DNA from 4 places in the Neorhizobium sp. DAR64860/K0K1 genome. Region 1 is predicted to be linked to each of the others. Evidence: predicted binding sites of a transcription regulator. Region 1 holds the regulator's gene; each other region holds the start of a gene.
The links. Region 1 encodes LexA, which represses DNA repair genes until DNA is damaged. Its sites were predicted from a motif close to TGTTCNNNNTGTGTTCNG; they were not measured.
Positions count from the first base shown of each region.

Region 2: the regulator LexA is predicted to act here: its motif matches at 1,668-1,685, upstream of ACQY1J_RS19260 (YifB family Mg chelatase-like AAA ATPase).
Region 3: the regulator LexA is predicted to act here: its motif matches at 2,470-2,487, upstream of ruvC (crossover junction endodeoxyribonuclease RuvC).
Region 4: the regulator LexA is predicted to act here: its motif matches at 1,842-1,859, upstream of def (peptide deformylase).

Region 1 is NZ_CP191459.1:1,759,711-1,767,103, reverse strand. It holds gene lpxB (lipid-A-disaccharide synthase) at 1-1,028, shown strand, start outside; gene gltA (citrate synthase) at 1,064-2,353, opposite strand; gene ACQY1J_RS13145 (ComEC/Rec2 family competence protein) at 2,647-5,196, shown strand; gene lexA (transcriptional repressor LexA) at 5,177-5,896, opposite strand; gene ACQY1J_RS13135 (VOC family protein) at 6,089-6,964, shown strand; gene kdsA (3-deoxy-8-phosphooctulonate synthase) at 6,969-7,393, shown strand, end outside.
Region 2 is NZ_CP191459.1:3,037,652-3,045,044, forward strand. It holds gene dut (dUTP diphosphatase) at 1-11, shown strand, start outside; gene ACQY1J_RS19260 (YifB family Mg chelatase-like AAA ATPase) at 45-1,577, opposite strand; gene gshB (glutathione synthase) at 1,751-2,701, opposite strand; gene ACQY1J_RS19270 (YraN family protein) at 2,813-3,184, opposite strand; gene rsmI (16S rRNA (cytidine(1402)-2'-O)-methyltransferase) at 3,194-4,135, opposite strand; gene dnaN (DNA polymerase III subunit beta) at 4,398-5,516, shown strand; gene pmtA (phospholipid N-methyltransferase PmtA) at 5,640-6,233, shown strand; gene ACQY1J_RS19290 (histidine phosphatase family protein) at 6,253-6,840, shown strand; gene pyrF (orotidine-5'-phosphate decarboxylase) at 6,846-7,393, shown strand, end outside.
Region 3 is NZ_CP191459.1:694,000-701,392, reverse strand. It holds gene ruvB (Holliday junction branch migration DNA helicase RuvB) at 1-854, opposite strand, end outside; gene ruvA (Holliday junction branch migration protein RuvA) at 1,070-1,687, opposite strand; gene ruvC (crossover junction endodeoxyribonuclease RuvC) at 1,869-2,378, opposite strand; gene ACQY1J_RS07915 (hypothetical protein) at 2,597-3,448, shown strand; gene ACQY1J_RS07910 (LLM class flavin-dependent oxidoreductase) at 3,578-4,588, shown strand; gene ACQY1J_RS07905 (YebC/PmpR family DNA-binding transcriptional regulator) at 4,644-5,390, opposite strand; gene ACQY1J_RS07900 (pyridoxamine 5'-phosphate oxidase family protein) at 5,532-6,044, shown strand; gene ACQY1J_RS07895 (MBL fold metallo-hydrolase) at 6,078-6,941, opposite strand; gene ACQY1J_RS07890 (hypothetical protein) at 7,084-7,393, opposite strand, start outside.
Region 4 is NZ_CP191459.1:2,956,522-2,963,914, forward strand. It holds gene ACQY1J_RS18845 (ribokinase) at 1-554, opposite strand, end outside; gene ACQY1J_RS18850 (DNA recombination protein RmuC) at 604-1,716, opposite strand; gene def (peptide deformylase) at 1,922-2,437, shown strand; gene fmt (methionyl-tRNA formyltransferase) at 2,497-3,432, shown strand; gene truA (tRNA pseudouridine(38-40) synthase TruA) at 3,432-4,196, shown strand; gene ACQY1J_RS18870 (hypothetical protein) at 4,184-4,780, opposite strand; gene ACQY1J_RS18875 (hypothetical protein) at 4,829-5,449, opposite strand; gene dapE (succinyl-diaminopimelate desuccinylase) at 5,433-6,629, opposite strand; gene dapD (2,3,4,5-tetrahydropyridine-2,6-dicarboxylate N-succinyltransferase) at 6,645-7,393, opposite strand, start outside.

The DNA.
Region 1 (7,393 bases):
AGTCGCTGTTCGATTTCTCCGAATTGTCGATCATGGGCATCACCCAGGTGCTCGCGCGTCTTCCCAACCTGATCCGTCGCATCAACCAGACGGCGGCTGCGATCGTCGCCGCAAAGCCCGATGTGCTTGTCATCGTCGACAGCCCTGACTTTACCCACCGAGTGGCAAGAAAGGTGAGGGCGGCTCTGCCGGATCTGCCGATCGTTGATTATGTCTGCCCCAGTGTCTGGGCCTGGAAGGAATATCGTGCCAAGGCGATGCTCTCCTATGTCGACCTCGTTCTTGCCGTCCTTCCGTTCGAGCCGGAAGCGATGCGGAGGCTGGAGGGTCCGCAGACAGTGTTCGTCGGTCACCGGCTGACCAATGATGCGGATCTCCTGAGGGTCCGTGCTGCGCGCGCCGAGAGGCCGGTCAAGACCTCCGCCGACAAGAAGACGATCCTCTTGCTTCCGGGCTCCCGTTCAGCCGAAATCAAGGCACTCCTACCCGTGTTCGGCGAGGCTGCGCGCGAGTTTGCAGATCGCAATGGTGAGACCCGGTTCCTGCTTCCGACGGTACCGCGCCGGGAAGAACTGGTGCGGAAGATGGCCGCAGATCTGCCGGTTCATGTCGAGATTACCACGGATACAGCCGGAAAATGGGCTGCCTTCGCAGAGGCGGACGTGGCGCTGGCGGCTTCAGGGACGGTTATCCTGGAACTGGGGCTTGCGACGGTTCCCGTTGTCTCAGCCTACAAGACGGACTGGCTGATCAAGCTTCTGGCCGGCCGCATCAAGATCTGGACCGGCGCGCTTCCGAACCTGATCGCCGACTACCCGGTCGTTCCCGAGTATGTCAACGAGGTCGTGCGACCCGGAAGCCTCAGCCGCTGGGCGGAACGTCTGTCCGCCGACACGCCGGAGCGCCGTGCGATGCTCGACGGGTTCGCACTTGCCTGGCGGAGACTGGACGTCCCTGTTCCGCCTGGAGAGGCCGCAGCAGGTGCGGTACTCGAACTGTTAGACAACAAAAAACCCGTTCATCGCTGAACGGGTTTTTCTTTTCGCAAAGCCTAATTCAGCGCTTAGCGCTTCGAAACGGGCGTGTAGTCACGCTGCGCTTCGCCGGTATAGAGCTGGCGCGGACGACCGATACGCTGCTGCGGATCTTCGATCATTTCGGCCCACTGGGCGATCCAGCCGACGGTACGCGCAAGCGCGAACAGAACGGTGAACATCGTCGTGGGGAAGCCCATCGCCTTCAAGGTGATGCCCGAATAGAAGTCGATGTTCGGGTACAGCTTCTTTTCGATGAAGTAGGGGTCCGTCAGAGCAATCTTCTCGAGTTCCATGGCGACCTGCAGAAGCGGATCGTCCTTGTGACCGAGTTCCGCCAGCACTTCATGCGTGGTCTTCTGCATGATCTTGGCGCGCGGATCGTAGTTCTTGTAGACGCGGTGACCAAAGCCCATCAGACGGAACGGATCGTTCTTGTCCTTGGCACGGGCGATGTATTCCGGGATCTTGTCGACGGTCCCGATCTCGGTCAGCATGTTGAGCGCTGCTTCGTTGGCGCCGCCGTGAGCGGGGCCCCAGAGGCAGGCAATGCCGGCAGCGATACAGGCGAACGGGTTTGCACCCGAGGAACCTGCGAGGCGAACCGTCGAGGTCGACGCGTTCTGTTCGTGATCCGCGTGCAAGATGAAGATGCGATCCATGGCGCGCGACAGGACCGGGTTGACCTTGTATTCTTCGCACGGCACGGCAAAGCACATGCGCAGGAAGTTGGAGGCGTAATCCAGGTCGTTCTGCGGATACACGAAGGGCTGGCCGATATGGTACTTGTACGCCATGGCGGCGAGCGTCGGCATCTTGGCGATCATGCGCAGCGACGCAACCATCCGCTGGTGCGGATCGGTGATGTCGGTGGAATCGTGATAGAAGGCCGAGAGAGCGCCCACGCAACCGCACATGACGGCCATAGGATGCGCATCGCGGCGGAAGCCGGTGAAGAAGCGGCTCATCTGCTCGTGGACCATGGTGTGCATGGTTACGCGATGATCGAAGTCCTTCTTCTGGGCAGCCGTCGGCAGTTCTCCATAGAGAAGCAGATAGCAGGTTTCAAGAAAGTCACCCTGTTCAGCAAGCTGCTCGATCGGGTAGCCGCGGTGCAGGAGAACACCCTTGTCGCCGTCGATATAGGTGATCTTGGATTCACAGGATGCAGTCGACGTGAAGCCGGGGTCGTAGGTGAAGGCACCGGTTTGCTTGTACAGGGCTGCGATATCGATAACATCCGGCCCAATGGTGCCCGATCGCACCGAGAGGTCGACTGTCTTATCACCAAGTACGAGATTTGCGCTTTGTTCCGTCATTCTGATCCTCCAACCTGTTGGCGGCATGGCGCCCAGAAAGCGCCATAAGAGTTAAGCGTCGCAAGTTAGCTATATGATCCTAAAGGTGATGCCAAGCGCTCCTGCGACATTTTGTGCAGCGCGAAAATAATTTAGGCAGGCCACGTTTAAAAGATGCCCAACCTCATGGTGTAAGAGGCCGTAACGTGAAGGAAAACCGCAGCTTGGCGAATGTGTTGACGAGGAGAATATAAACGCGCAGGTTGCGTTTATCAATCACCGTCTCTGCAGCGGAGCCGGCGGGATAAACCATCATGGCGAATGGCGGAGCGATTTTTGAGGCAGCCAGCAGCAAGCCGATGATGCTTGCTTCGACACCCCACGCAATCGCACTCTGGACGCCCGAATCGGCATCGCAGACAATGCCCGCGGAAGTCAGGAATGATGGTCGAAACGACCATCATTCCGAGGATGTTTTCCTGGGATACGTGGTCAGAGACCGGCCCGTTTCCAAATGGCTGTGCACGTCGTTGAGCGAGGAGCTTTCCCACGGTCATGTGTTCCTCTTCCTGCCTGTCTTGCTAGGCGCCGGCGCTGCGACCTGGTTCGCACTTCCTTGGACGCCATCGCCATTCATTCTCGCAACCATGCTTGCGATCTCGATGGTGACCGCAGGGCTGACACGGTATCGCGCGCATCCACTGTCTCGTGCCAACCTTGTACTCTGCCTGCTTCTCTCCGGTTCTGCGCTGGCAGCGCTCGAAACCTGGCGGTGTTCGACGGTCGTGCTCGATTCGCCCGTCACGACGACCATCAGCGGGATTGTCGAACGACGCGAAGCCGATGCACAGCGCCGCTGGCGCTATATCCTCAGGATCGAGCAGACATCTGAGCCCTCGCTTTCACGACCGCCACAGCGCGTCTCGGTTCTTGCCAGAAGCCAACACGACCCTGCAGACATCGGAGAGCGCGTTTCCGGCCGTGCCCGTCTGTCGCCACCCTCTGGCCCGGCGCTTCCCGGATTGAACGATTTCGCCTTCTCCTCCTACTTCGATCAAATCGGGGCCGTTGGCTTCTTTTACGGCGCGCCTAGCGTACAACTGGCGATCGATGACCAACCCGGGTTATGGTCGGACATGCAGCGAGGGCTTTTTGCGCTTCGCAGCGCAATCGGCAATCGCATCCGCGATACGGTCAAGGGGGATGCGGGCGCTTTTGCTGCCGCAATCGTGACCGACGAGCGCCGTGCAATTTCCCGTGAGACGACCGAGGCGCTTCGTCTGTCCGGACTGGCCCATATCGTCGCGATCTCAGGCCTCAACATGGCGCTGGCAGCCGGTATCTTCTTCGTCGGCGTTCGCTCCGTCCTGTCGCTGTTTCCAGGCTTTGCGCAGGCCTATCCGATCAAGAAGTTTGCCGCGTTCGGTGCGCTTGTCATGGCGACCGCCTATTACCTGATTTCCGGGTTCGGGGTTTCCGCCGAGCGGGCCTATATCATGATGGCGGTGATGCTGGTCGCCGTGCTCGTCGATCGACCCTCCATCAGCCTTCGCAACGTCGCCCTTTCGGCAATCATCATCCTCGCCATCTCGCCGTCGGAGATTTTGGGTCCGAGTTTCCAGATGTCGTTTGCGGCAACCGCGGCACTGGTGGCAGGGTTCGCCCTCTGGACGCGATATTTCGCGAAAGGTAAGGAGGATACAAAAGGTAGCAACCGGTGGATAACGGGTGTCGCGGCGACGTTCCATTTCATTGCCGGGATCGTGGTGACGTCGCTGATCGGCAGTACTTCGACGTCGATCTATTCGATCGAGCATTTCCACCATCTGACCACCTACGGCCTCGCGGCCAATCTCGCGGCCATGCCGATCATTTCCTTCGTGGTGATGCCGGCAGGGCTTGTTGGCATGTTGCTGATGCCGTTCGGGCTGGATGCTCCCTTTCTGTTCATCATGGGCGAGGGGCTGCGGATCGTCATTCGCATTGCCGAGATCGTTGCCGCATGGGGCGGCGATATTGCCATCGGCCGGCAGAACCCTCTTTTCCTGCCGCTGGCGACGGCAGGCTTTCTGCTTCTGACGCTGCTGCGCACGCCGCTGAGGCTGACAGGCGCGCTGTTCATGGCGGTGGCTTTGCTCTTTGCGGTCCGCTCAGGCTCGGCGCCGAGGCCTGATATCGTCATATCCGAAGACGGCGCGTCAGTGGGACTGATCCAGGATGACAAGATCACCCTCAATCGAACCCGGCCGCCGGGATTTATCTACGATCAATGGCGGCGAGCGCTGGTGCTTGAGACCGGAGAACAACCGCTCGCCTTGCCGGTTCTTGCCTCTTCGGAACCAGCGCGAGGTGCCAGCCTTGCGAAAAGTGATGACAGACGACCTAGACCACATTCGCGACCGGATTTGACGCGCCGGGAAATCGAATATGTCAGGGGCTTTCTTCAAGCATTCACGCCCGGACGATTTGCCTGTCTGCCGAAAATCCTGTGCGCGGCGCAGACTGCTCAGGACATCCGGATCGTCACTGTCGAAGACAACCGATACACCGATCTTGCCTGCGATTTCGGTCGGATCATCGTCTCGCCCGGCGCACGCTTCGATACTTGCCGCTCCGGCGCCTTGCTTCTCAGCGGGCGGACGTTGCGCCGGACTGGCGCACTGGAAATCACCATTATTCCGAACGCGACAGCGCCAGACATCAAGATTACGGCGGCGATGCGAGACAGCGCACAGACCTCAAGCCGTCCGTGGACCGTCCACCGGTTCTATGACTGGCGAACGCGACAATTCGACTTTGGCATCCCGGAGGCTGTTGCTGCGCATCTCCGGGATAACAGCGTTCTTAATGATAGCGGCGAATAAGGCCGACAAGCTTGCCCTGGACCTTCACCCGGTCGGGCGGGAAGATGCGGGTCTCGTAAGCGGGGTTCGCCGCTTCCAGCGCGATCGATGCACCCTTGCGGCGGAACCGCTTCAGGGTCGCTTCTTCCTCATCGACCAGGGCAACGATGATATCGCCCGGACTTGCGGTGCTGGCATTCTTGATGATGACGGTATCACCATCGAGGATGCCGGCATCGATCATCGAATCGCCCTTCACTTCGAGCGCGTAATGATCGCCGGAACCCAGCATCTCGATCGGAACGGCGATGTCGTGGGTGTTGTTCTGGATCGCGGAGATCGGCACGCCGGCAGCGATTCGACCCATGACCGGAATGTTTGTCGAGAACGGATTGTCCGCCATGACCGGCGCCGGCTTCTGAGCGACGACCGGTTGCGTTTTGCCGAGGCTTCCCTCGATGACACTGGGAGAAAATCCCCGTCGCGGATGAAGGTTCGCCACATAGGCGTCAGGCAGCTTGATCACTTCGAGCGCGCGTGCTCTGTTCGGCAGACGGCGAATAAAGCCACGCTCCTCGAGCGCGGTGATCAGCCTATGGATGCCGGACTTCGATGCAAGGTCGAGAGCGTCCTTCATTTCGTCAAACGACGGCGGCACGCCTGATTCTTTCATCCGCTCGTGGATGAACAGAAGTAACTCCTGTTGCTTGCGTGTCAGCATGGACGGGACCCTCAGAATTGGAAACAAATGCAGAACGGACGCTATATGTTCTATCTGTGTTCCGCAAGCCCCAAATTTCTGCTCAAGAATAGTCTCATTTCAGCGTTCGATCACGTATTCAGTTCGTGCGCAGCACTTGCCGAGTTTCCCGCGATAGCCAATGTTCTGCGGAATAAGACTTTGGGGGTGTAAGTGGGTAACAAGTCAGTCGATCATTTGGTTCTGCCCGTTGCAGATCTGGCGTCAGCGCGGGGGAGGTTGACCGCTCTCGGCTTTACTGTGGCACCTGAAGGTGTTCACCCTTTCGGCACAGCCAATGCCTGCATATTCTTCGCGGATGGCTCGTACCTCGAGCCACTGGCCATTGTTAACCGTCGGCAAGCCTCGCTTGCGGCAAAACGAGGCAACGTGTTCACCGATCGCGACATCCGCTTTCGCGGCCAGCGGAAAAGGGAAGGTCTATCGGCGGTGGTCGTCGGGACGCAGGATGCATCGGCCGATCATAGCCGTTTTGTGGACGGGCACATGTCTGCGGGCGAGATGCTTCAGTTCTCCCGCCCGATGCAGTTGCCCGATGGTGGGGAGAGCGAAGTCTCATTCCGTCTGGCGTTCGCGGCAGTCCCCGAGGTCGATGACATCTTGCTGTTTTCCTGCCAGCGCATGGCCGCATTACCGGCAGATCGCGGTGGTCTTGATGAGCACGCAAACGCCGTTACAGGCCTTCGAGAGATCGTCTTTTCTGCAGATGACCCGCTGGAGTTTCTGCCGCTTTTCGAAACCGTGTTCGAGACTCAGCCCGAGCAAGGGAAAGACGGTCTGCGGATCGAAGCTGCCAATGCCAGCATCCGCATTCAATCCAACGACACGTTCAGCGACGAGTTCCGGTCTTCGATGAAGCCCTTGTTATCGTCGCGCCTCGCTGCGCGCGGGATCATCTTTAAGACCACCGATCTCGCCGTGACAGAGATCACCCTTGCTGCTAATGACGTCGCATTCATCCGCAGGGATGGCCGCGTGATCGTGTCGGCAGCCCCGGGGCAAGGTGTGGTTTTCGGTTTCGAGGAATAGTGAAATGACAGTCTCCGCCAATTCTGAAGTGTCCGTGGGCGAGGGGAGTTCGAAAGTCGTTTTTTCCAACACGGCAAAGCTCTCGCTGATTGCCGGTCCCTGTCAGATGGAAAGCCGTGATCACGCCTTCATGATCGCGGGTACGCTTGTCGAACTCTGCAAGAAGCTCGGCATCGGCCTCGTCTACAAATCCTCCTTCGACAAGGCCAACCGCACGTCGATCTCCGGCAAGCGCGGCATCGGCTTGGACAACGCGATGGCAATCTTTGCCGATCTCAAGAAGGAATACGGCTTTCCGGTTCTGACCGACATCCACACGGAAGAGCAGTGCGGCCTCGTGGCCAATACGATCGATATCCTGCAGATCCCCGCCTTCCTGTCGCGCCAGACCGACTTGCTCGTCGCGGCCGCAAAGACGGGTTGCGCCAT
Region 2 (7,393 bases), 1.3 Mb from region 1:
CCGGCGTCTGAAGTTCGTCAGAACCCCGTGACGTCTAAGGTCAATCATGCGGATACGGTGGGCCGCTCCCCGGCCATCCGATACGAGATCGCCTCGGCGAGGTGAATTCTGCCGATACCGTCCTTCTCGTCGAGATCGGCCAGCGTCCGCGCCACCCGCAAGACCCGATGATAGCCGCGGGCGGAGAATTTGAGCTTTTCTGCCGCGTCGCGCAACAATTGCAGCCCGCCCGGATCGAGCTCGGCGAATTTCTCGATCATGGCGGTGGAACACCGCGCGTTGGTGAGAACCGTGTACTGGCCCTCGCCTTCAAAACGCTCTCTCTGCCTGTCGCGAGCGGCCGCCACCCGCCTTGCCACACCGGCACTCTGCTCTGCTGGCGCCGGGCGGATTAGATCGCTTGCCGAGACAGCAGGCACATCGATACGGATATCGATGCGGTCCATGAGCGGGCCGGAGATACGCGCCTGATAATCCGAAGCGCAGCGCGGACCTCGGGCGCAGCTATGCCCCGGTTGGCCCGCCATACCGCAGCGGCACGGGTTCATCGCAGCGACAAGCTGGATGCTGGCCGGATAGGAGACCCGGTGGTTGGCCCGGGCGATGACGCATTCGCCAGTCTCCAGCGGCTGGCGAAGCGCATCGAGAACCTGGGGCGAGAATTCCGGAAACTCGTCGAGAAAGAGGATGCCGTGATGCGCGAGTGAGGCTTCTCCGGGCCTCGCGCGCAGACCGCCGCCGACCAGTGCCGCCATCGTGGCGGAATGGTGAGGCATGCGATAGGGCCGCCGATCCGACAGCTTTCCGCCCGAAAGCTGGCCGGCGATGGAGTGGATCATCGAGACTTCGAGCAGTTCGGTGGCCGATAGCGGCGGCAATATCGATGGAAGCCGGGCGGCGAGCATCGATTTTCCCGAACCGGGCGGACCGACCATCAAGAGGTTATGGCCGCCGGCAGCCGCGACTTCGAGCGCGCGTTTGGCGCTTTCCTGGCCCTTGATATCGACAAGGTCAGGCAGATTGGCGGGCGGTGCGCGCACGGCCGGTTGAGGGCGCGACATGACCTGCGTGCCGCGGAAATGGTTGGCAAGCGCGATCAGGCTGCGGGGGGCCAAGATATCGACGCCGGGGCCTGCCCAGGCCGCTTCCGCGCCACTCTCTGCCGGGCAGATCAGCCCCTTTCCGATTGCGTTGGCGCTGATGGCTGCCGGAAGCGCACCGGCGACGGCTGCAAGCGTTCCATCGAGATTCAATTCGCCGATCACGACATAATCGGCGAGCATATCGGCGGGCACGGCACCGAGCGCCGCCATCAGGCCCAATGCGATCGCGAGGTCGAAATGGCTGCCTTCCTTGGGCAGGTCCGCCGGGGCGAGATTGACCGTGACCTTCTTGGGCGGCATGGCGAGGCCGGAGGCGTGCAAGGCTGCCTGCACCCGCTCGCGGCTTTCGGCCACTGCCTTGTCCGGCAGCCCGACGATATGCATGCCGAGCTTGCCAGGGCCGATCATGACCTGCACATCGACCGGAATGCCTTCAATGCCCTGAAATGCTACCGTTCTGATACGCGCGACCATTCCGACCCGCCCACATGCGCAAGCTAAGGTGGGGATATTCCCGCCTACCGTGCTACAGGTTGAAAGCTTGCACGATTGCTGGCGAATTTCAAGAACAGGCAGTGAACAATTTCGCGCATGAGACGAAGACAGCGTGCATCAGGTTGCATAACGAGAACAGATGTGAACGGTTATCAGTTCTGCTTGGCGTCGATTGCATCCCACATGAGGCTCGCGACGTCAGCACCGCCGAACTTCTTCACTTCGCGGATGCCCGTCGGAGATGTGACGTTGATCTCGGTCATGTAATCGCCGATCACGTCGATGCCGACAAAGATGAAGCCGCGCTCGCGCAGAGCCGGCCCGATACGGGCGCAGATTTCCTTTTCGCGCGGCGTGATATCGGTCGCCTCGGCACGGCCGCCGACATGCATGTTGGAGCGGCTGTCGGTTTCCGAGGGCACGCGGTTGATCGCGCCGACCGGTTCGCCGTCAACGAGAAGAATGCGTTTGTCGCCCTTGCGCACTGCCGGAAGGTAGGCCTGCGCGATATAGGGTTCGCCGCGATACATCTGGCCGAACATTTCCAGAAGCGAGGTAAAGTTGCGATCATCGCGGGCGGAATGAAACACGCCGGCACCGCCATTGCCGTAAAGCGGCTTCAGGATGATGTCGCCGAGCTCATGGCGGAACTTGGCGATCTCCGCCGGGTCGCGGGAGATCAGTGTCGGCGGCATCAGGTCGGCGAACTCGGTAACGAAGATCTTTTCCGGCGAGTTGCGCACCCAGGCCGGGTCATTGACCACGAGCGTCTTCGGATGGATGCGCTCCAGAAGATGGGTGGATGTAATGTAGCCCATGTCGAAGGGCGGATCCTGGCGAAGCTGCACGACATCCATCGTCGACAGATCGGTCGGCTGCTTTTCCCCAAGGGTAAAGTGATCGCCCTTGATGTCGCGCACCTGCAGCGGCTCGAGAGCTGCAAAGATGCGTCCGTCGCGCATCGTCAGGCGGTCGGGCGTATAGTGGAACAGCTCGTAACCGCGCGATTGCGCTTCGAGCGCCATGGCGAATGTGGAATCGCCGGCAATGTTGATGCCGGAAATGTGGTCCATCTGAAATGCGACCTTGCGAATTTTCGCCATGACTTCAGCCCCCTAGGATTGGCCCGCCTGATGTAGGACGACGAACCCCGAAAGGCAACCTTGGCCCGGATAATCAGCAGGACCGACGATGGGGCCTGCGCTGCCAGAGGCCTAGAACGCATCCTGGAAATGGCGCGGAAACCTTCCCGGCAGGACGGCGATGATGTCGTATCGCTGCGATAACCCGGATACGTCCTTGCGTTTCTGCAGCCAGAGATCGCTCGCGGCCCGGATCCGTTTCTGAGATGCGAAGGAGACGGCGTCGAGCGCCTGCATCTCGGATCGTCTAGCCTTCACCTCGACAAAGACCACGAGATCGCGCTTGCGGGCGATGAGATCGATCTCGCCCAGTTTCGTGCGGTGGCGAAGGGCGAGGATGCGATAGCCTTTCAGCAGGAGATAGGCAGCAGCGACATATTCCGAGACATGGCCGCGGCGCTCTGCCTTGCGACGTCTGGCGCCGATCTCATCCCGTTGTGCCATCGCGATCCATCAGGTCCCGTTCTTCATGGCGATCAGGCGCTGATAGAGATCCTTGCGCGGCAGGCCGGTGATCCTTGCCGCTTCAGTCGCAGCCTTTGCGGTCGGATGCGTTTTGGAAAGGTCCTGCAGGATGGCATCGACCTCCACCTCGCCCGGCGCCTCTTCAGGTGCTGGAGGTTCGATCAGAAGGACGATCTCGCCCTTGACGTTGTGGCCGTCACCGTAATGGGCGGCAAGCTCGGCCAGCGTGCCCCGGCGAAACTCCTCGTAGGTCTTGGTGAGTTCCCGGCAGACGCAGGCAAGCCGGCTGCCGCCGAGCACATCGGCTGCAGAAACGAGCGTGTGGGCAATGCGATGGGGAGATTCAAACAGGATCAGCGTTGCCGGGATCTTTGAAAGTTCCGCAAGCCGGTCGCGGCGGGCTTTATCCTTGGAAGACAGAAAACCGACGAACAGGAAAGCATCCGACGGCATGCCGGAACCGACGAGGGCCGCAAGCGGGGCAGATGCGCCGGGGATGGGCACGACACGATAACCCGCATCGATCGCCATCTGGCCGAGCCGATAGCCGGGATCCGACACCAGCGGCGTGCCCGCATCGGAAACCAGCGCCACGGACTTGCCGGCTTCGAGTGCCGCAATCAGCTTCGGCCCGGCCTCGTTGGCATTGTGCTCATGATAGGAATAGGGGCGATTGACGATGCCGTAGCGATCGAGGAGCACGCGGGTGACCCTTGTGTCCTCGCAGGCGAGCACATCGGCGCCGGACAGGGTTTCGAGCGCGCGCAGCGTGATATCGCCGAGATTGCCGATCGGGGTTGCGACGAGATAGAGCGCCGGCTCGATGGGGCGGGAAGCGATAAACGTGTTGCCGACGCGATAGCCGCGCTGTCCCTTGACGGGTTCGGCGGCGATTTCGGTGGATTGCTCTGAAGATTGGTCGAGGGTCATCGCCTGTTATGGTCGAGGCCGCAGGCTTCGGCAAGCAGAGGCCGGCGATGTTTTGCGCGTCCGGTTTCGCCGCGTTGCGTTTTCTGTGTGCAAGTGCGGTATGAACAAGCAATTCAAATGGCGCAGGGTCCGTTCTGCTCTTGCTTTCGCATCCGAATGTCTGCCATTTTGCCCGTCCACATGTTCCGGCTGCGCAATGGCCGGCAGAGAATATCAGGTGGTCCGCCAAGCCGGATCGCCACGGTCGAAAGCGATAGTGTCCATGCGTATTACTCTTGAGCGCTCCAATCTCTTGAAGTCGCTGAATCACGTGCACCGCGTCGTGGAACGGCGCAACACGATTCCGATCCTGTCCAACATCCTGCTGCGCGCGTCCGACGCGAGCCTGGACATGAAGGCGACGGACCTTGATCTGGAAGTGACGGAATCGACACCGGCCATGGTGGAACAGGCCGGCGCCACGACCGTGCCGGCGCATCTGCTTTATGAAATCGTCCGCAAGCTGCCGGACGGATCTGAAGTGCTGCTTGCCACCAGCGCCGACGGCGCGACGATGACCGTGCAGTCCGGCCGTTCGAAATTCTCGCTGCAGTGCCTGCCGGAAACGGACTTCCCGGATCTCACAGCCGGCAGCTTCAGCCATACGTTCAAGATGAAGGCGACCGATCTCAAGATGCTGATCGATCGCACCCAGTTTGCGATCTCGAACGAAGAGACACGCTATTATCTGAACGGCATCTTCTTCCACACGATCGAGGCCGGTGGCGACCTGAAGCTGCGCGCCGTCGCAACCGACGGCCATCGTCTCGCCCGCGCAGACCTGAAGGCGCCTTCGGGCTCTGAAGGCATGCCCGGCATCATCGTGCCGCGCAAGACCGTGGGCGAGTTGCAGAAGCTGGTCGATGATCCGGAAGCATTCGTGACGGTGGAAGTCTCGGACGCCAAAATCCGCCTCTCGATCGGCGGCATCGTCATGACGTCGAAGCTGATCGACGGCACATTCCCCGATTACCAGCGCGTCATCCCGACCGGCAACGACAAGGAAATGCGCGTCGACTGCCAGAGCTTTACCAAGGCCGTGGACCGCGTCTCGACGATCTCTTCCGAGCGCGGACGTGCCGTGAAGCTGTCGCTGTCCGAAGGGCAGCTGATGCTGACGGTCAACAACCCGGATTCCGGCAGCGCCACGGAAGAAGTGGCTGTCGGCTACGAATACGACGCGATGGAAATCGGCTTCAACGCCAAATACCTGCTCGACATCACCGCCCAGCTTTCCGGCGACGACGCGATCTTCATGCTGGCGGATGCGGGGTCACCGACGCTGGTACGTGATACCGCAGGCGACGATGCGCTCTATGTGCTGATGCCGATGCGCGTATAGCATCTTACCAGGCGGCTCGGTTAACCCCAGCCGCCTTTTTTGTGCCGTATTCCGCCTGCGACATTTCATCTTGTTTTTGCGGCAAATCGGTTCACATTGGCTGAAACTGGAGGGGACGACCTGATGGAACTGCGTTTGAAGGAACGGCTTGGCCGGAAGTTTGACGAGGAGATCCGTTTCTTCAAGGGATGGATCGACGGTCCAAAACAGGTCGGAGCCATCATCCCCACATCCTCAGTCACTGCCAAGCGGATGGCGAGCATCATCGACACAACTTCCGGCCTGCCTGTTCTCGAGCTTGGGCCCGGCACCGGCGTCATCACAAAGGCGATCCTGAAAACCGGCATCGAGCCGCAGAACCTCGTTTCGATCGAGTATTCGACCGATTTCTACCAGCATCTGATGCGGACGTTCGAAGGCGTGCATTTCATCCATGGCGACGCGTTCGATCTGGATCGCACACTCGACACGCTGAAACATCAGAAATTCGACTGCGTGATCTGCGCCATTCCGATGCTGAGCTTTCCGATGGAACGCCGCATCGAACTTCTGGAAGATCTTCTCGACCGCGTCCCGCCGGGACGCCCGGTGATGCAGATCACCTACAGCCCAGTTTCGCCTATTATCGCCAAGCCAGAGCGCTACAAGATCAAGCACTATGACTTCGTGGTGCGCAACATACCGCCGGCGCAGCTATGGACATATACGCGCGCTTAGCGTCCGGACCTTCTCCGACATGACATTTGGGATTTACATCACGCATCCGCAGGTCCGGATCGACCCCAACGTGCCGGTGCCGCAATGGGGCCTGTCCGATACGGGTCGTCTGCGCGCCGAACAGGCGGCGACATCCGGCTGGGTATCCAAGCTCGGGCGCATCGTCTCGAGCGACGAGACAAAGGCAATCGAGACCGCCGACATCCTGGCCGCGGCCGTCGGTCTCAAGACGGAAATCATCGATAGCCTGCACGAGAACGATCGCACGGCGACAGGCTTTCTGGCGCCGCCGGATTTCGAGGCGGCAGCGGACTGGTTTTTCGCCAACCCGACCGAGAGCTTCAAAGGCTGGGAGCGCGCCGCGGATGCGCAGGCGCGGATCATGTCTGTGGTCGAATCCGTTCTGGCGGAGCACGATCCCGCGGTGCCGATCGCCTTTGTCGGTCATGGCGGCGTCGGCACGCTTCTGAAATGTCACCTGAAACGATCGGCCATATCCCGCACGGAAGATCAGCCGGGTGGCGGTGGCAATCTGTTTGCCTTCACCCTTGCGGATCGCGCCGTCACATGCGACTGGACCCCGATCGAAACATGGAAGGGAGACTGACAGACATGCAAGCGCGTGACAGGCTGATTGTGGGCCTTGATATCCCGACCGTGTCCGAAGCGGAAAAGATGGTGGCAACGCTTGGCGACACCGTCTCTTTCTACAAGATCGGCTACCAGCTGGCCTTTGCCGGTGGGTTGGAGTTTGCCCGCGAGCTTGCAGAGGATGGCAAGCAGATCTTTCTCGACATGAAACTGCTCGATATCGACAACACGGTCGCCAAAGCTGTCGAGAACATTGCCAAGATGGGCATGACCATGTTGACGCTGCATGCCTATCCGAAGGCAATGCGCGCCGCGGTCGAAGCAGCAAAGGGCTCCGATCTTTGCCTGCTCGGCGTTACCGTGCTGACCTCGATGGATGCGGCCGATATGATCGAAGCCGGCTATGCGCAGACACCGGGCGAGCTGGTGGCACGCCGCGCCGAACAGGCGCGTGCGGCCGGCATGGGCGGCATCGTCTGCTCGGCCGAGGAATCGGCCGCCGTCCGGGCGATCGTCGGAGCCGACATGGCGGTCGTTACCCCCGGCATCCGTCCGGCCGGCTCCGATGC
Region 3 (7,393 bases), 1.1 Mb from region 1:
GCGATCGTCTCGATACCCACGGGCCCGCCGCCGAAGTTGACGGCGATCATGTTGAGATAGCGCTTGTCGAGCTGGTCGAAACCGGCGTGGTCGACATTGAGGCGGATCAGCGCCTCGTCGGCGATCTCCTTGGTCACGGCTTCCGCACGCGCCACTTCGGCAAAATCGCGGACACGGCGCAACAGCCGTCCGGCGATACGCGGCGTGCCACGGGCGCGCCGTGCGATCTCGCGCGCGCCGCCATCGGTCATCGGCAGGTTCATCAGGCGCGCACCACGCCGGACGATACCTTCCAGTTCCTCGACCGTGTAGAACGACAAGCGCACGGGAATGCCGAACCGGTCGCGCAGCGGCGTCGTCAACAGCCCGATACGGGTGGTGGCAGCAACCAGCGTGAATTTCGACAGGTCGATCTTCACCGACCGTGCCGATGGCCCTTCGCCGATGATCAGATCGAGCTGAAAATCTTCCATCGCTGGATAGAGGATTTCCTCGACCGCCGGGTTGAGACGGTGGATTTCATCGATGAACAGCACGTCTCGGTCTTCGAGATTGGTCAGAAGCGCCGCCAGATCGCCGGCCTTTGCAATCACAGGACCGGAGGTCGAGCGGAAATTGACGCCCAGTTCCTTGGCCATGATCTGCGCAAGCGTGGTCTTGCCGAGACCCGGCGGGCCGACGAACAGCACGTGATCCAGGGCCTCGCCCCGGTTCTTGGCGGCCTCGATGAAGATCTTGAGGTTGGCGCGAGCCTCTGCCTGCCCGGTAAACTCGTCGAGCGACTGCGGGCGCAGCGCCGTATCGAAATCTTCGCCCCGTTTTTCCGGCGAGATGAGGCGGTTTTCGTCGGTCATGCAAGAATTTCCATCTCGGGCGCGCAGGATGCGGCCTTTGTGTCTGATGTCATGGAGCAGTGGCACCGGCCATGTGGAGCAGCAACTCTCGCCACGTCGCGATCCTTGATCGCTATCGTGATCTGACCTTCAAGAGCCATGGTCGTGAACGCACCCAATCTGTTACTTCCCGTAATCGTCTGGCCCGATCGATATCCCAGTGCTTACCCCGGATATCACGACCTCGCCAGTTCCTTCAGACCCAGCCGGATCAGCTTGGCGCTGTCGGCATCCTCACCGGCTGCCTTCAAAGCTGCGGCGACGGCATTGGCCGCCTGGTCTCGGGAATAGCCAAGATTGGTGAGCGCCGAGACCGCATCGCTGACGGGCGCAGACGCCACGCCCTCGCCCAGTTCCTGCTTGAAGCCGATATTTGCGGATGCCTCGCCGGCAAAGGCGGGCGCCTTGTTCTTGAGTTCGGTGACAATGCGGACGGCGACCTTGGGGCCGACGCCGGGTGCCCGCGAAACTGCGGTCTTGTCCTGCAGCGCAATCGCATTGGCCAGTTCGCCCGGTGTCAGCGTTGAAAGCAAGGCCAGCGCCACCTTGGCGCCGACGCCCTGCACGCTCTGCAGGAGGTTGAACCACTCGCGCTCCAGTGCCGACAGGAAGCCGAACAGTTTCAACTGGTCCTCGCGCACATAGGTCTCGATAAACAGCACTGCCGCTTCGCCCACATTGAGGCGGGCCAGCGTGCGGGCCGAACAGAAGGCTTCGTAGCAGACGCCGTGCACGTCAACGAGCGCGTAGTCCTCGCCGATCTCGTCGATAGTGCCTTTGAGCTTGCCGATCATGTTTTAGGTCCGCCGCTGAGGATGAAGGAGAATGGGTTCCGGAAATCATGATGCCGAGCATCGGGAAACAGGCACGATAGCGCGCTGCATCGCGCGTCAGAAGCCGATGCGAGCGTACGGCCTCTGCCGAAATACCTACTGAGGGCGGCAGAACAAGTCAAGAACAGAGGAGGCTGATGCTTCAGCCGGCCAAAGCTTGGCGCATGCGGTTTGCAACGCGGTTATGGGCGTGGCAGATGGCGATCGCCAGCGCGTCGGCGGCATCGTTACCCTTGAACTCCGCCTTCGGCATCAGGATCTTCACCATCATGTGGATCTGCTGCTTCTCGCCATGGCCAACGCCGATGACCGCTTTCTTGACCGCGTTTGGCGCATATTCGGAAACAGGCAACCCGGCACGCGCCGGCACCAGCATCACGACGCCACGCGCCTGACCAAGCTTCAACGTCGCCACCGCATCCTTGTTGACGAACGTCTGCTCGACCGCCGCCTCGTCTGGCGTGTAGGTATGCACAACTTCGGCCAGACCATCGTGCAGCTGGCAGAGGCGCGAGGCAAGGTCGATGTCACCGTCGGACACGACCGTCCCCGATGCCACAAAGCGCAACGAGTTTCCCAGTGTCTCGATAACACCCCACCCTGTGCGGCGAAGCCCCGGATCGATGCCGATGATGCGAATCGGTTTTGTCATGGCAACTGTTGTGTCACGCCGGGAATCCTGCGCCAAGGCCGAAACGCGGAGTGACTCTGCAGGCCAACATGCGGACCGAAGCCGTCGGAAGCGTTCATATTTTGTTAACCATAACCGCATCGTTTTGGGCAGAAGTGGTGATCCAACCGCAACAACCTTTTCCTAATGGCGTTGGTTCGTCACAAAGGGTTTCTTAAGAATCACGAGGAGGCGCCCGAATGATACGGGACTATGATCGGAATGAGACCGAGCTGCGCGATCTTCGCAGAACCGCCGACATCCTGGACGGCGGTCTGCGCCGCTTTGCAAGCGGTGATATCCGCACCACACTTGATGAACCCATGCCCCTGCGTTTCGAGGGCATGCGCCGCGATTTCAATCGTGGACTCGCAACAATCGACCGGACCATCGGCACCGTCGTTTCGAGTGTCGAGACGATGCGGGCCGACACCGAAGCCATGGCCGCCATCCTGCGCAGCCAGGCTCAGGCCCGCCAGGATCAGGCAGACAGGATTACCCGCGCGAAGTCAAAGACCAGCGCGCATGAGAGAAGCGCCAAGCAGCGTCAGGCAATCACCCGTCATGTCGGCACGATCGCCCACAACACCAAGCTCGACATGCGCCGACCGCGCGAAGCGGTTGCTGCCGCGTTGAAGCTGATCGAGACGATGGAACTGTCGGCCGGCACGTCCAGTGCTACAGGCATGAGCGCAATCCGCGCCAAGACCGAAGAGATCGAGCGCGAACTGCGTGCGATCGGCCTTTACGTCGATGCATTGGCCCAAAATGTCGAGGAACTGACCGAATCCGCCGATAATCAGGCGGCCGAGGCCGAGGCTATCCGTGGCGAACTCGACGAAATGGCCAAGGCAAAGGATGCCCAGGCCCCCGAAATCCTGACCACGCCGCTTGTTCTCGACAGCCTGAACCGCAGCATCGGCGAGATCGATCGCGCTGCCGCACGCTACTCCGACGTGACCATTTTGCCGGCGCCGCCAGTCTTTCCGCCTGAAGGATCGCCCCCGTCGTCGGGAGGTCGCAAGCCCTTCCTGCGCCTGATCAAGACCTGAGGCAGCGACCTCACTGTCGGACCTCCACCGACCCCGCCTAGCGACTTTCATCGCCGGCGGGGTCGTATTTGCAAGACCGGCTGCCTAGATAGGGAGAACACGTTTTCCTATCCATTTCAGGATATGCCGATGATCCCGTTTTCCATTCTCGACCTTTCGCTGATCGGCGAAGGGTATTCCGTCAGCCAGGCTCTCGACCAGTCCCGCAGGCTTGCGATCAAGGCCGAACAGCATGGCTATAACCGCCTCTGGCTTGCCGAACACCATGGCATGCCGGGCATTGCCAGCGCGGCCACCGCGCTCGTCATCGCCCATGTCGGCGCCGCGACCAAAACCATCCGGGTTGGCTCCGGCGGCATCATGCTGCCAAACCACTCTCCTCTTGTGATTGCCGAACAGTTCGGCACGCTAGAAGCGCTGCTCCCCGGCCGTGTCGATCTCGGCCTCGGCCGAGCGCCCGGAACCGACATGCGCACGGCAAATGCGCTGAGACGCAATCTCGATGCGGGCGCAGAAAACTTCCCGCAGGATATCGTCGAGCTCAAGCATCTGCTTGGAACGCCCGTCCCGAACCAGGCAATCCTTGCCGTGCCGGGAACCGAGGCGAATGTGCCGATCTGGCTGCTCGGCTCCTCGACCTACAGCGCCCACGTGGCGGCCGCTTTGGGTCTCCCCTACGCGTTTGCCTCGCATTTTGCGCCAGATATGCTGCTCGACGCGATCGCCATCTACCGCGATCGCTTCCAGCCCTCGGCGGATCTCGACAAACCGTATGTGATGGCCGGTGTCATGGGTGTGGCAGCAGATACGGATGAGGAAGCAAACAGGCTCTTCACCTCGTCGCAGCAGCAGTTTGTCAACCTGCGCAAGAACGTCCGCGGCCTTTTCCCGAAACCGCTCGATACGATGGACGGTTTCTGGACGCCGATGGAGAAGATGAATGTGGAGCACACGTTGCGCTACGCAGCGGTCGGCTCGCCACGAACCATCGAACGCAAGCTCGGTGAGTTCCTGGCCGAAACCCAGGCCGACGAGCTCATCATCTCGATGCCGATCCACGATATCGACAAGCGTCTCCGCTCGGTGGAATTGTTTTCGCAGCTGTCGCTGATGGATAGCCAGCTGCAGCGAGCTGCGTAAACGAATTCGGGCCGGTCTCAACGACCGGCCCGCTTCATTTCAGGACTAGAGGCGATCAGGCCGACAGCTTGGCCATGACCTCATCCGAGACTTCGAAGTTCGAATAGACGTTCTGCACGTCGTCGTCGTCTTCGAGATTGCCGATCAGCTTCATCAGCGACAGCGCACGTTCCTCGTCGACTTCGATCGTGTTCTGCGGCTTCCAGATCGACTTGACGGTCTCGGCACCACCGAGCGTGGCGTCGAGCGCCTTTGAGACTTCACCGAGCGCCTCAAACCCGCAGATGATCGTGTGGCCTTCCTCGTCGGAAATCACATCGTCGGCACCCGCTTCGATCGCAGCCTCCATGACCGTATCCGCATCTCCGACCGACGCCTTGTAGGTGATCTCGCCGACATGGTCGAAGGAGAAGGACACCGAACCGGTTTCGCCAAGAGCGCCGCCGGCCTTGGTAAAGATCGAGCGAACGTTGGAGGCGGTACGATTGCGGTTATCGGTCAGCGCTTCGACGATCACGGCTGTGCCGCCGGGACCGTAGCCCTCGTAACGCACCGCGTCGTAGTTCTCGGCGTCGGCGCCCGAAGCCTTCTTGATGGCCCGGTCGATATTGTCCTTCGGCATCGACTGAGCCTTGGCGTTTTGAACGGCAAGGCGCAGCGCCGCGTTCATATCCGGGTCGGGTAGACCGGATTTTGCCGCAACGGTGATTTCGCGTGCAAGCTTGGAGAACATCTTGGAACGGATACCGTCCTGCTTGCCCTTGCGGTGCATGATGTTCTTGAACTGTGAATGGCCAGCCATGGCACCCCTGTCTGCATCATTATCTGGAATTGTGCCGCCTTATAGTTTCGAAGCGGAGGCCGTTCAAGAGCCTTTCGGATGAGGAACAAACCCCGCCCCGCCTCCGTTCTTCAACCGCACGACAAAGAAGGAGAATTATAGATGGCGAGCCTTACCGAAGCACGCGAAGCCCCCGAACGTCAGATGTGGGACGAAATCAACGGAATCCATGCGGGCATGCTCGGCATCGAAGGTGCGCACATGCATTTTCAGCCGATGGCGCCGAATGTCGATTCCGAGGCCAACACGATCTGGTTTTATACCAGGACCGATACGGATCTGGTGAAGGCGCTCGGCACAGCCTCCCGCGCCCACTTCAACGTGGTCGGCAAGGATCACGATTACCACGCCTGCCTGTCGGGCATCCTGGAAGTCCGCAAGGACGAGGCCAAGATCGATGAATACTGGAGCGCCGTGACGGCTGCCTGGTACGAACACGGTAAGTCCGATCCCCATCTCACCATGCTGGCCTTCCGTGTCGATGATGCGGAAATCTGGGCGTCGACCGACAGCACGCTCAAGTTCGGCTGGGAAATCGCCAAGGCGAACCTGAATGACGAGAAGATGCCGGAAGTCGGCGTCAACAAGCGCCTGACCTTCACGCGTCACGCCTGATCAAAAGACCGACAGGGGCTTGAACAGCCCCTGTCACAGCCCTTGCGGCACCATGATCGTCGGCTCCTTCGGAAGGCTGCGCATCGACACGGTGATCGTCTCGCTCGGCGCGTAGGCGATCTCGAACTTGCCGTCGAACATCGACAGGAACCGCTCGAGCGGCGGCCCGAAACGGTGCATCGGCAGGATCAGTGACGACCGCAGCCGCTGAACGACGCGGCTCATACTGTCCGCCCCCATCGTCAAACCGCCATCAACAGGCACCATCAGAATATCGAGCCGGCCGATCTGCGTGTACTGCTGCTCGTTGAGTTCGAAATGCAGATGGCCGAGATGCCCGATGCAGAGCCCGGCGACCTCGAAGATGAAGATCGAATTGCCGTCCGGCTCGATCCCACCGCCCCAGTTGCGGATATCCGAGACGACATTGCGGATATAGACATCCCCGACCATTTCCCGATGCTCGGCCTTTTCACCCGGCACATCGCTCCATCCGCGCATCACGTGGGCGATCGAAGGATCCGGCATCATCGTATAGTGGGTGGAATGCGCCTTGTTCATCGTCACTACGTCAGGCATCCGTGACGGCTGGTGAACGCCGCTGTAATCGGTGGCGATGCCGATACCGTCGGGGCTCTGGATGAAATAGGTCGAGTGGCCGACGAAGGTAATCTTCACCTCTTCCCGCGCCGACAGGTTTACCGGTTTGACGACTGGCGCAAACGCGGGACCCGAAGGGTTGAAGCTGGCATAGCGGACATGGGGGAATTTCTCGCCCGGCAGGTTCTGCGCAATCGCCTGGCACTGGCTGACCGGCAACCCGCCCTCCTGCGCCAGCGCCGATATGGCGGATAGAATGAGAGCCGAAAAACCGAATGCCAGCGTTCGCAGCTTCATGCCACACCCCGAACCGCGTTGCGAAAAATCGAGCCGATGCGTTCATGCCATTCCGGGGCTCAGGATGCGGCAAGCATGGCGAAGCGTCCAGCGACGAAGCGCCGTGGTCGTCTCACAATCATGTCATTAAGTGGTTACCGCCTCAACGCGTCCGGCAGACGAAGGGCAGGAACGAGCTCGCTGTCCCGAAGTTCATCGCGGCCATGGTGAGGCGATTGGCAAGATCGATATCACCCTTGGATGACGGGCACACATCCGCACCGTTGGAGCAGCCGGCTGCAATGAAGCCCTCGTTCCCCGCAATGAAAGCACGAGTAACGTCGCCGCCAGCGGACATCGAAAGCAGGTCGTGCCAGGCCTTGGCGTAGAAACTGCACTTCTTCTGAGCCCACGTTCCGGCTGAAGGCTGGACGCTTTGCTGTGCCGATGCCCCGAAAACCGGAAGCATCATA
Region 4 (7,393 bases), 1.2 Mb from region 1:
TCGGTCTCGTTGGCGACGACGATATCGGCGAGGCCGGATAGTCGAACCGCATCGGCCGTCAGCGGCGCAGTGTTGATCATCGTCCGGATGCCCTTCGCCTTTGCTGCACGGAGTGCGGCCTCGACGGCTGCCGGCGGGATCTCGAGCTGCAGCATCAACGTGTCGGATGGAGACATGGCCTCCACCGCGCCCTGCGCCTGCGCCTCGCCGATCGTGCCATTGGCACCGGGCACGACGGCGATCATGTTCTCGCCGCTGTCATCGCCCACCAGGATCAGCGCTGTGCCGGTCGAGGTACTCGTCGTCGTGACTGCTGAAAGATCGGTTCCGGATGCCTGGAGCAAAGCCAGCGCCGGGTCTGCAAAACCGTCGTTTCCGACAGCGCCGACCATGCGCACGTCGCTGCCTGAGCGGCGGGCGGCCAGTGCCTGGTTCGCACCCTTGCCGCCGGAGGCCGTCGCAAAGGTTGACCCCACAACCGTTTCGCCCGGCCCCGGCAACCGCTCCGTCGTTGCGATGAGATCCATGTTGATGGAGCCGAAGACGGTAATCATGCTGTGCCTGTCTGTTTTGTGAAATGCGGGCTGACACTGCCCGAGAGGATCAGTCCTCGTCAACTACCCTCAAGCGCAGCGAACCGGTGCGGCTCTCGACTGCGCCGGATGCCGGAACTGCGGGGGTTGGTCCAGCGTGGGGTATCGGGGCGGCCACTGGTGCTTCCAGTTCGAGCGCTTCGATCCGTGCGCCGCGCCGGCCGAGCTTCTCTGTTGACGTCACGATCTGTTCGACATCCTTCTGGGCTGCGAAAAAATGCGATTGCAGCTTGCGGGTCCGCTCGTCGAGGCGACCGAGATCCTCCATCAGCAAGGCCACCTCGCCCTGGATCAGATGCGCCTGTTCGCGCATGCGCTGGTCTTTCAGCACGGCCTGGATGACCTGGATCGACAGCATCAGCAGCGACGGCGAGACGATGACGATCCTCGCGCGCTGCGCCTTCTGGATCACGCTCTCGAAATGCTCGTGGATCTCGGCAAAGATCGATTCGGACGGCACGAACAGAAAAGCGGTGTCCTGCGTTTCTCCGGCGATCAGGTATTTCTCCGAGACATCACGGATGTGGACTTCCATGTCGCGACGGAATTGCTGGGATGCGGCCCGTCGCGCTTCGGGTGCAGCCGATTCGCGAAAGGCATTCCATGCCTCCAGCGGAAATTTCGCGTCGATGACCAAAGGTGGCAAGCCGTTCGGCATGCGGATCACGCAATCCGGTCTCGACCCGTTCGACAGGGTCTTCTGGAATTCGAAGGCACCCATCGGCAGGCCGTCGGAAACGATCGCTTCCATCCGACCCTGACCGAAGGCGCCGCGCGTCTGCTTGTTGGAGAGGATCGCCTGCAATCCGACGACATCCTTGGCAAGGCTCTGAATGTTGTTCTGCGCAGCATCGATGACGGCCAGGCGCTCCTGCAACTGGCGCAGGTTGTCATGGGTGGATCTGGTCTGCTCGGTGATGGTTGCGCCGATCCGGTGGGTCATGCCATCAAGCCGCTGGCCGACGACCTGGCTGAGTTCGACCTGACGTGCCGCGAGCGTTTCGCCCATCGCCGAAAGCCTGCCCTGCATTTCCCCCTGCATCCGCATCAGTTCGCCCATACGGGCCTCTGCGTCTTCCGCCTGACGGCTATTCCCTCCGGAAAGGCGCATGAGAAACAACATGAGAAGCATGCCGAAGATGCACGAAGCAGCCATCAGCACCAGTGGGTGCTGGCTCTCCAGAAAACGGGAAATCTCGGTGAACAGGTCATTCATGGCGGCAAGCTAGCAGAAAACCGCGGATTGGAAAGATCAAAACGGGAACATTGATCGAAAACGGCGATCCGGGGCTGTTCCATCGGCGAAAAAGATAGGTTATGGGATCGCCATGACGATCAAGCCGCTTATCATTCTCCCAGATCCGCTCCTGCGTCAGGTGTCCAAGCCTTTCGAACGGGTGGACGACGCACTTTTGAAGCTCGCGGACGACATGCTGGAAACCATGTACGACGCTCCGGGCATCGGCCTTGCCGGGATCCAGATCGGCGTTGCCCGCCGCATTCTCGTGGTCGACGTGTCGCGCGAGGAAGACGAGAAGAACCCGATCGTCGTGATCAATCCGGAGATTATCCGCTCATCGGACGAGCGATCGGTGTATGAGGAAGGCTGCCTTTCCATCCCGGAATACTATGCCGAGGTGGAGCGCCCGGCCTCCGTGACGGTCAAGCATATCGGTCGCGACGGCAAGGAACACGTGATCGAGGCCGATGGCCTGCTCGCCACCTGCCTTCAGCACGAGATCGACCATCTGGACGGCGTGCTGTTCATCGACCATATATCGCGGCTGAAGCGCGAAATGGTGGTCAAGAGGTTCACCAAGGCTGCCAAGGCAAAGGCGGTCTAGCGATCGCTTGCAGGCACTCTCGGTTTGAAGGCGCGTTCCTTGCGGGCGCGAAAAGGTCCATGTCTCTTCGCATCATCTTCATGGGCACACCGGAATTTTCCGTGCCGACACTGCAGAACTTGAAGCAGGCCGGTCACGAGATCGTCGCGGTCTATAGCCAGCCGCCGCGTCCCGGCGGGCGCCGCGGGCTCGATCTCGTCAAGTCGCCAGTGCATCAGGCGGCGGAACTGCTCGGCATTCCGGTGCTGACACCGCTCAATTTCAAAAGCGAGGAAGACCGCGAGACCTTCAGGTCCTTCAAGGCAGATGTCGCCGTCGTCGTCGCCTATGGCCTGCTTCTGCCTGAGGCGATCCTCACAGGCACGCGGCTCGGCTGCTACAACGGCCATGCTTCGCTGCTGCCGCGCTGGCGCGGAGCTGCCCCGATCCAGCGCGCCATCATGGCTGGCGATGCAAAGACCGGCATGATGGTGATGCAGATGGAAAAGGGCCTCGATACCGGCCCGGTCGCGCTTACCCGGGAAGTCGAGATCGGCGAGGCCATGACCGCAGGCGAGTTGCATGACCGGCTGATGCTGACGGGCGCCCGCGCCATGGTCGAGGCGATGGAGAAGCTCGAAGCCGGCGACCTGCCGCTGACACCGCAGTCTGCTGACGGCGTGCTCTACGCGTCGAAGATCGACAAGGTCGAAACTCGCATCGATTTCTCGAGACCGGCGCGCGACGTTCACAACCATATCCGCGGGCTCTCTCCGTTTCCGGGCGCCTGGTTCGAGGCCGAGATCAACGGAAAGCCGGAACGGATCAAGGTTCTCTCGTCCGCAATGGGCTCCGGGCAGGGAGACGCCGGCACGGTGCTGGACGACCACCTGACGATCGCCTGCGGTGATGGCACCGTTTGCCTGACGCGGCTGCAGAAGGCCGGCGGCAAGGCGCTGGATGCGGCCGATTTCCTGCGTGGCACGGCGATCACGGCCGGAATGCGGGTGGCCTGATGCCGCGTTACAAGATGATCGTCGAATATGACGGCACGTCCTATGTGGGCTGGCAGATGCAGGACAACGGTCATTCGGTGCAGGCCGCGCTGCAGAAAGCGATCCTGAAGCTGACCGGCGAGACCGTATCGGTCCGTGGCGCAGGGCGCACCGATTCAGGCGTACATGCCTGGGGCCAGACGGTTCATACGGATCTTTCCCGCGAGTGGGTGCCGTACAAGCTGCGCAACGCCGTCAACGCCTATCTGATGACGGCATCGGAAAAGGTTTCGGTCATCGATGTCAGCCTCGTCGACGAGACCTTCGATGCGCGGTTCTCGGCCACCAAGCGGCATTACCTCTACCGCATCCTCAACCGCCCTTCTCCCTTGGCGCTCGAGGCGAACCGGGCGTGGTGGGTGTCAAAACCTCTCGACCACGAGGCGATGCATGCCGCAGCCCAGATGCTGGTCGGGCATCACGATTTTACCACCTTCCGCTCCACCCACTGCCAGGCGAAAAGCCCGGTCCGGACGCTCGATCGGCTGGACGTGACGCGCTCAGGCGATCTGATCGAGATCCGCGCCTCGGCCCAGAGCTTTCTGCACAACCAGATCCGCTCGTTTGCGGGTACGCTGAAGATCGCCGGACAAGGCAATGTCACGCCTGAAGACGTTCGGGCAGCGCTCGAGGCGCGCGACCGCAAGCGCTGCGGTCCTGTGGCACCGCCGGATGGCCTCTATTTCATGAAGGTGGATTATCCCGACGACCGTCAGGAAGGGTAGACGCCGAGAAACCGCTGCAGCATCTCGGACAGAAGCATGTCCGGCACGATCAGCACCATCACCAGTGCCGTCACCAGCAGCGGCTGCGGGCCGCAAAGCATGCGCATCACCCGCGTCAGCGCGACGACGACTGCAACCAGCAGCGACAGATGCAGGAGCGCCAGAAACCCGGTCATGCCCACAGGCAGGATGAAGGCTGCCGCCAGAACCGCATAGGCGTAGGCAAACGGCACGGACAGCCAGTTGACCACGATCACCATCGTCGGGAATTTCTGGCCGAGCCCGAACAGCGCGCAGACGATGCCCACCAGAATGAGCGGCAGGATCCAGTCGATCGCCTCCAGCATGCCGAGCCGGAAGAAGAACAGGCCACCGGTCTTCGTGCCCGGCGGCATTGCCTGCAGAAACATCATCCGCCACCAGGCCCAGGTGACGAACATCGCCGGCAGGCACCAGACAAAGGCCCAGAAGGAGCGCAGCAGGCCGCGATCGGTAAGATCGAGCTGTTTGAACCCTTGCTCATCGCCCTTGATCAGCAGCCAGATGCCGGACACGTAAAACCGGACTTCAGCGTAGCTGGGCATCGGCACCTCTTGGATTGGGAATGCGGGAAGAATGTCCGCGGTGGGCAATCATGCGACCGTCACTCCAAGGCTTGTCTCCAGCCAGGACACGACGACCAGTTCGGTCAACACGGTGAACCCGAGCAGCGAAGCCCGCAACCATGGGGAACCGCCGACAACCGTCGTCAGGAGCCGCCAGTAGAGAAGAACTGCACCGACGAGAACGGCGAGCATGACGGCAAGCAATCCATATCGGTAAACGAGGCCCGCACCGAACAGGCTGCCCAGCGCAAGGCTGACCGGAAATGCCGTCACGTAAGACGCATAGACCAGTGGCACCGTGAACCAGTTGCGCGTCACGATCAGCGTGCGCAGCAGCGGTCGCAGTCCGAAGGCGACAGCGACGAGGCAGATGGCGAGAACCGGAACGATCCACTGCGCGATCTCCACCAGAAACATCTTTCCGGCGAATGCGAGGACACCGTCACCGCCGCGGGGATGCGCCTGCGCATATTCGGCACGCTTGAACATCCATCCCGCGACGATCGCGGGTAGGCACCACAGGATCGCAAGGAAGGACCGGGCAACGCCTTGGTCGGAAATGTCGAAGGCGCTGAGGCCGCGCGCATCGCCGCGGATCAGAAGCCAGAGGCCACTTAAGTGGTGCCTGACGTCATGAAACGGCAGCATCGCCGAACCAGCGGGAGAGGAAGGTTCCGTAGATCTGCGTCAGTGTTTCGAGGTCGGCGATCGCGACACGCTCATCCACCATGTGCATGGTCTGGCCGACGAGGCCGAACTCCACGACCGGGCAGTAATCCTTGATGAAACGCGCATCGGATGTGCCGCCGGTGGTCGACAGCGCCGGCACCCTGCCCGTCACGGCCTCGACGGCGCCGGAGAGCGAACTGATCAACGCGTTGTTGCGGGTCAAAAAGACGTGGCTCGGTCGCTCGGCCCAGACGATCTCGTAACGGACCTTGTCGCGACCGGGACGCAGCGTCTGGTCGCCTGCGGCCGCATCGAGACGGCGCAGGATCTCGGCCTGAACGGTTTCGGCCGTCCAGGTGTCGTTGAAGCGGATGTTGAAGGCAAAACTCGCCTTGGCAGGCACGACATTGGTGGCCGGGTTACCGATATCGACCGTGGTGACTTCGAGGTTGGAGGCCGGGAATTCCGGTGTGCCTTCGTCGAATCGCGGGTGCATCAGGGCATGCGCCAGGGGTAGCAGCCCGCGCACGGCGTTGTCCGCAAGATGCGGATAGGCAGCGTGGCCCTGAACGCCATGGACCGTAACCTTGCCGGAGACGGAGCCGCGGCGGCCGATCTTGATCATGTCGCCAAGCACATCCGGATTGGTCGGTTCGCCGACCAGGCAGGCATCCCAGCGCTCGCCCTTGTCGGCTGCCCATTTCAGCAGTTTCTCGGTACCGTTGACGGCCGGGCCTTCCTCGTCGCCGGTGATGAGGAAGGAGATCGAGCCCTGCGGTGCGCCGTGCTGTTCGATATGACGGGCAACGGCTGCGGCAAAGCAGGCAATGCCACCCTTCATATCGACGGCGCCGCGTCCGAACATCTCTCCATCTTCGATCTCGGCGGAAAACGGCGGATGGCTCCAAGATGCCTCGTCGCCGACCGGCACCACATCCGTGTGGCCGGCAAACATCAGATGCGGACCGGTCGTTCCAAGCCGCGCGTAGAGGTTCTCGATGTCGGGCATGCCGGGCTCGGTCGCCACCATCCGCTCGACGGTAAAGCCGAGCGGCGAAAGCATCGCCTCAAGCGCCGACAATGCGCCGCCTTCGGCGGGCGTGACGGACGGGCAGCGGATGAGGTCCCGCAGGTTTGCGATCGGATCGACAGCGGACATCGGGATTGCCTTCGGTTAGTCGCGCAGCAGTTCGTTGATACCGGTCTTGGAGCGGGTCTTCTCATCGACCGTCTTGACGATGACAGCGCAATAGAGATGCGGTGCGGCCAGGCCGTTCGGCATCGTGGCATTGCCTGACGGCATCGAGCCGGCAACGACGACCGAGTAAGGCGGTACTTCGCCGAACGAGACTTCGCCGGTGGCGCGATTGACGATCTTGGTCGACTTGCCGATGTAGACGCCCATTCCGAGGACCGAGCCTTCGCGAATGATGCAGCCTTCGACGACTTCCGAACGGGCGCCGATAAAGCAATTGTCTTCGATGATGGTCGGGCCGGCCTGCATCGGCTCCAGCACGCCGCCAATGCCGACGCCGCCGGACAGGTGCACGTTCTTGCCGATCTGTGCGCAGGAGCCGACGGTTGCCCAGGTATCGACCATCGTGCCTTCATCGACATAGGCGCCGAGATTGACGAAGGATGGCATCAGCACGACGTTCTTGCCGATATAGGCCGAGCGGCGCACGACAGCGTTCGGCACCGCGCGGAAACCGGCCGAGCGGAACTGGTTCTCGCCCCAGCCTTCGAACTTCGAGGGAACCTTGTCCCACCAGGTGGAGGCGCCGGGGCCACCCTTGACGACTTCCATGTCGTTGAGACGGAAGGACAGAAGAACCGCCTTCTTTAGCCACTGATTGACGGTCCAGCTGCCATCCTCGCCGCGCACGGCCACACGCGCCTCGCCGGCATCGAGCAGGTTCAGCG